DNA from 2 places in the Pseudoalteromonas sp. HF66 genome. Region 1 is predicted to be linked to the other one. Evidence: predicted binding sites of a transcription regulator. Region 1 holds the regulator's gene; the other holds the start of a gene.

Region 1 (3,166 bases):
GCTGAGCAAATGGCGTGTTTTATTCCTGATGATGTATCTCGCCAACAAGCATGGCAAGCGCTGCTGCAAATGGTTGAAAACCAAATGCATACAACTAACAACGAAATCCTACGCCAAGGTGGAGTTTTTGCACTAGTTGGTCCAACGGGCGTTGGTAAAACAACCACAGTTGCGAAATTAGCAGCACTTGGAGCACAAAAATATGGTGCTGATAAAGTTGCACTGATCACCACTGATACATACAGAATTGGTGCCTACGAACAATTGGCTACTTATGGTCGTATTATTGGTTGTGGTGTAAAGCAAGTAAAAGATGCGAATGAATTAGCTGAAGTGTTATACCATTTACGTAATAAGCGTCTAGTATTAATAGACACTGCGGGTATGAGCCAACGAGATTTACGCTTAACTGAACAATTAAACACCTTAATGCGTAATCAGCGTGTTGATATTCGTAGTTATTTAGTATTAAGTGCTACAGCGCAGATAAATGTGTTGCAAGAAACCGTAAGACACTTTAAAAAGGTTCACCTAAGTGGCTGTATCTTCACTAAATTGGATGAATCTTTAAGTTTAGGTGAGATTATTAGCATAGCGATTCAAAATCGTCTGCCAATAGGGTATCTTACTAACGGTCAGCGCGTTCCTGAGGATATTCGCGTAGCGAATGCTGAAAAACTAGTGAAAAAAGCTGAACAATTGTATTTAAAACGAGCAAAAGCACAACATTCAAGACGTCAAGCAGTAGCGTCGAACACAGTAGGGATGTATGATTAACACAGTATTAGATCAAGCAAGCGGCCTGCGCAAAATGAATCAAAATAATAATAGTGGCGTTAAAGTTATCGCTGTTACTGGCGGTAAAGGTGGAGTGGGTAAAACCAACGTCTCACTCAACACCGCAATCGCATTAGGCCAGCAAGGAAATCGTGTATTAGTATTAGATGCCGATTTAGGTTTGGCAAACTGTGACGTGATGCTTGGCCTTCGTGTTGAACGTAACTTATCTCATGTTTTGTCGGGCGAGTGTGAGCTTGATGAAATTCTCGTCGAAGGCCCTGCAGGAATCAAAATTGTACCAGCAACGTCTGGTTCTCAAAGTATGGTTGAATTATCGCCATCTGAGCATGCAGGTCTTATACGTGCATTTAGCGAGTTAAACACTGAGTTTGATATTTTAATTGTTGATACCGCCGCAGGTATTTCAGACATGGTATTAAGCTTTTCTCGTGCAGCCCAAGACGTTGTTGTAGTTGTATGTGATGAACCCACCTCAATTACTGATGCTTACGCACTTATAAAAGTACTTAGCCGTGAGCATGGCGTATATAAATTTAAAATTGTTGCCAATATGGTGCGCAGTTTGCGTGAAGGGCAAGAATTATTTGCTAAACTTTCAAAAGTAACGGATCGTTTTTTAGATGTTTCGATGGAGTTAGTTGCAACCATTCCTTATGACGAGAACATGCGTAAGTCTACGCGCCGTCAAAAAGTAATCGTTGAATTATTCCCGAATTCACCAGCAGCGGTGGCGTTTAAAACATTAGCAACAAAAGCAGTTAAATGGCCGATCCCTAATCAACCGTCTGGCCATTTAGAATTTTTTATTGAAAAACTAGTAAACGGCTAACTATGACAACATCGGTGAATAAAGCGATGGGATATCAATCAGCACAAAATTTAAATGCGATTGTTGAAAAACATGCCTCTTTAGTGAAAAAAGTGGCGTGCCATCTAATTGCTCGTTTACCTGCCAGTGTGCAACTCGATGACTTAATTCAATCAGGCATGATAGGCCTGATTGAAGCGTCAAAAAACTTTGATGCTAGCAAAGGTGCTAGTTTTGAAACCTTCGCTGGTATTCGTATTCGTGGTGCTATGCTGGATGAAATTCGCCGAGGTGACTGGGCTCCACGTTCAGTTCACCGAAATGCCCGCCTAGTGGCAGAAACCATTGCCGAATTAGAGAGCACGTTAAATCGTGAACCAAAAGACACTGAAGTAGCTGAAAAACTTGATATTACACTGGATGAGTACCATCATATTCTACATGATGTAAATTCTAGTAAAGTATTAGGCATTGAAGACTTAGGCGTGGATGAAGATGTCATCACACCAGTAGGTCAGGATTTAGGACTAGACAAACCGTTTAATAACGTTAAAAATGAGCGGTTTAACCAGTCTCTATTAACGGCTATCCAATCGTTACCAGAAAGAGATGCTCTCGTTTTGTCTTTGTACTACAACGACGAAATGAACTTAAAAGAAATAGGACACATACTCGATGTTAGCGAGTCGCGTGTGAGTCAAATACATGGTCAGGCGATGATTAAGCTCAAAGCAAAAATCAATGACTGGATTAATTAGTAGTAAGTAAATAAAGGTTCAAACCTCACCGGAGGATGTTTTGGATAAAAACATGAAAATTCTTGTTGTTGATGATTTTTCTACAATGAGACGTATCATTAAAAATCTATTAAGGGATTTAGGTTTTACCAATGTGCAGGAAGCTGACGACGGTTCAACAGCATTGCCAATGCTACAAAATCAAGAATTTGATTTTGTTGTAACAGATTGGAACATGCCTGGTATGCAAGGTATTGATTTGTTACGCGCAATTCGTGCTGATGATAGCCTTAAGCATATTCCTGTGTTAATGGTGACAGCTGAAGCGAAAAAAGAACAAATTGTTGCTGCTGCTCAAGCAGGTGTTAATGGCTATATCGTTAAACCATTCACTGCTGCGACACTTAAAACCAAATTGGAAAAAGTGTTTGAACGTTTAGGTTAATCTAAGGGGAGAGGCTTATGTCAGCACTTGCTGCGCCTCAAATAAGTTTAGAGCAAGCTCGTCAACTTGTTGAGTATCTTGAAAATGGTGAACAAGAAAAAGCTGATAAGCTAATTCTTGATGCTGCGTCAAAAGAGCAATCAGAGTTGTTTGCTGAAGTCGGTAAATTGACGCGTCAACTTCATGAAGCGTTAAAAAACTTTGACCTAGATACTCGTCTCGCTGATTTAACTACCGACGCTATCCCAGATGCTAAGCAGCGCTTAAATTATGTTATGGAAATGACAGAAAGTGCCGCCAATAAAACTATGGATGCAGTTGAAGCAAGTTTACCGATAGCGCAACAACTTGCTGATGAAATTGCTGCAATTAAGC
Region 2 (3,166 bases), on a different contig from region 1:
CAGCGATAAAGAGCTTGTTCAGTAAGAACGACTAAGTTGTCTAAAAAGGATGCAAAGATGCATCCTTTTTTATTACCCAAAATAGATAAAACCAATAAATTTACCGAGTTAACTTTACATCATGCTAATTTAGTCACACACTTAATATTAAGTTCACTCGTAAAACAACAAAAATGAAAAATATACTCTTAATTTTTATTCTGTTAAGTAGCAGCGTCCTTTTCGGTTGCGGCTCCGAAGACGCTCCAAAAGGCGAACAAAATACGCCAGGTAATGTGGCTACTCTCTATTTTGATGCCTTATATAACCAAAACGATTTGAATCTTGCCATGGAATACTCCACTCCAAAAATGGCGCGTATTATGAAATCTTATGGTACTGCTGGGCAGTTCGCTCGTAACCTTGTCAATATGCAATACGATGAAGTCGTAATTGAAGTCGATATGACCAATATGAGTTTACGCGAGCAATATGGCGATAAAGCCAATATCAATTTAATTTTTACTGGTTATTTTAATGGTAAGAAAGTTGATGATATGCGCAGTGTGAAAATGATACGTAAGAAAGGAAAATGGTACATAGAAAAAATTAATGCCGATCCATTTGCACGTTAATTTAAAACTAAAAAAGGGCCTGATGGCCCTTTTTTAGTATAAGAGTATTGATATTACTCTTCGTCAAACTCTTGATGTTGACGCTGTGCAGGACGCGCTAAGATCTCAACGTAAAACGATGTAAGCCCTTTAGCTTCTATATCGCTAATACACTTATTAATCTCTGCCACGTGAACGACATTGGCCTCATCCGCTGACTCACCAAACTTACAGTCAAATGCCCAATAGTCAGCACCTGCTGGGAGTGTTTTATTACGCTCACGTTTTAAGTATTTTTTTACTTCGTGCTTGGCTGCATCAACCATACGAGGATATTTAATTTTCTCGTGGTTTAGCGTGAATGTTTTCTTCATTATAGTCCTAGTAACTTGGTTCAATGACAATGGCATTAAGCCATAGGCAGCTATTATAACAAGCACATCTTAATTTAGCTGTACTTTTTGCCATTTTACTTAAATATAGTTTATTCAGAGTCTATGACAATTCGATTAAGCCGCTAATACTTAGGCTGTTGCTAAATGTAGAGGTTGATGTATAGCTTCATCATTGAGGCTGTCATAAAAGGCAGCTGCATCTATTTGTGGCCGCTCAACTGGTTTATTCTTTTCGTAAAAACGTTTTCTAACTGCAGGTTCACAGTTATCAATCACTTCAAGTGGCACATGCTGCCTATCATCACGTATATTCAGTGGTTCAGGATTTAAGCAATGACGTAATCTGATATCTGATAAACCACCTTGCAATAGCCTGTAAGCATTTTCTTGACCAATCAGCATGTCAAACTGCTCAGGTGCCAATGGTTGTGCTGGCCCTGCTCCTAATTCAGTTCGCAGAACAGATTCAGACACATCAGGGTTGGTTAATTCAGTTTTTGGTAGGTGAAACTGACTAAAATCGAGCACATCATGAGAAAGCATTGCTAGTAATAAAGCAAACTCCCCAGGGCGTTTCTCTTGAACACTTTTATTTAGACGATTATCGAGTTGACTCTCTGTGAGCAACAAACCATCAATTTGCATAGTCTTTAGCCAAATAGTTTCTTGATTAACCAGTTATCGGCATTTATGTAATTTTCTTTAGTTTTTTTCTTTACTTAAATAACCAGTTTGCTATTATCAGCGCCGTTGCATTGGAGGGGTTCCCGAGCGGCCAAAGGGATCAGACTGTAAATCTGACGGCTCAGCCTTCGCTGGTTCGAATCCAGCTCCCTCCACCACTCTTTACTCTTTCTAACTTTACTCTTTCTAACTTTACTCTTTCTAACTTTACTCTTTCTAACTTTACTCTTTCTAACTTTACTCTCGCTAACTTAAGCTACCAACTCAAACTACTACCATTTGCTTTTAGCCAACTTTCTGCTTTTTTATAGTCAGGATAAAAATGACACACTCGCTGCCAGAACTTAGCGCTATGATTCATATGTCTGAGGTGCGCAAGTTCGTGAATAATGACATAATCAATCACCCATGTCGGCGCGCTTGCTAAATGTAAATTAAATGCAAGCTCTCGGCGCTTATTACAACTGCCCCAACGACGTTTATAATGTTGAATCTTTAACTTTGCAGGTAAAGCTTCAGTCATTTGCAAACAGTAGTCATGAACACGCATTTCAATATAGCTCTCAAGCTTTTCATGTAAAAACCGTTCTAGCAGAGCTAAGTAGTTAGCTTCTTGATATTTGACCCGTGATGAAATAGATAAAGTGAGCCGAGATTGTGCATCTTGTTGCCAAGTGCTTTTAGGGCCTTTAGCAAAAATTATCGGCACACTCTGACCGAATAAATTAATAGTCGCGTTTACAAGAGGAAGTTGACGTCGTTCAGCTTGTGAGGATTGTCTTGCGATTTGTTCTGCGACCCAATCCTGTTTTGTCTTTAGCCAACCATCTATCTCAGTTTGTGAGACATAAAAAGGCGCATAAACAGTGAGTTTCTGCTCAGCAACTTTAATTGCAACTGTTGTTCTGCGTTTACTGCGCTTTAAGGTGTAATCTAACAAATATAAGCCAATTCAATTAATAAAAATGAGAGATTCCATTTTACCCTGCTAAATAGCTGCTAATCTATAAAGATGACTAACAAATAAGTTTTCGTCCTTATGCCTGATAAACCATGTTGTAGTTATACCTCACCAACAGGTAACAAGTGCCAAGAAACAGATATGGGCTCTGGATTTTGCTTTTGGCATGATAGTAAATTTGATAAATCAGGGCTAGACCTCACCCAAAAATTAGAGCGCTATGCAAAAAAAGGGGGATTATTAGAAGGCCTGCAACTGAAAAGAGCGAACCTTTCAGGACTAAACTTAATCAAACAGGATGACGAAGAAGGCTATGATCTCTCTTATTGTAATTTTTACCGCGCGAATTTAACGGGCGCTCACTTATTTAATAACAAAATCTCCAACGCCTCATTGATGAAAGCCAATTTACATAGCGCTAGTTTGCATTACTGTGATTTAAAAAATACCAACCTACTGGGTATTAAACTCAATGACAGCCGTATTGATAATATCGAACTGGGCGATCAATTATTACAAGAAGCGGCTGCATT

What was found. Region 1 encodes FliA, which starts transcription of late flagellar genes. Its sites were predicted from a motif close to CTAAAGNTNNNNNNNNNNNNGCCGATA; they were not measured.
Region 2: HCZ11_RS15855 (VC2046/SO_2500 family protein) is a predicted target of FliA. The motif match lies at 1,668-1,694, and genes of this name have one in related genera.

What each region holds. Positions count from the first base shown of each region.
Region 1 is NZ_JAATOU010000004.1:150,608-153,773, forward strand. It holds gene flhF (flagellar biosynthesis protein FlhF) at 1-777, shown strand, start outside; gene HCZ11_RS06285 (MinD/ParA family protein) at 770-1,630, shown strand; gene HCZ11_RS06290 (RNA polymerase sigma factor FliA) at 1,657-2,367, shown strand; gene cheY (chemotaxis response regulator CheY) at 2,408-2,791, shown strand; gene HCZ11_RS06300 (protein phosphatase CheZ) at 2,809-3,166, shown strand, end outside.
Region 2 is NZ_JAATOU010000018.1:60,056-63,221, reverse strand. It holds gene cysK (cysteine synthase A) at 1-25, shown strand, start outside; gene HCZ11_RS15865 (hypothetical protein) at 174-614, shown strand; gene HCZ11_RS15860 (DUF6172 family protein) at 668-967, opposite strand; gene HCZ11_RS15855 (VC2046/SO_2500 family protein) at 1,118-1,633, opposite strand; tRNA gene HCZ11_RS15850 (tRNA-Tyr) at 1,746-1,830, shown strand; gene HCZ11_RS15845 (M48 family metallopeptidase) at 1,929-2,612, opposite strand; gene HCZ11_RS15840 (ion channel) at 2,712-3,166, shown strand, end outside.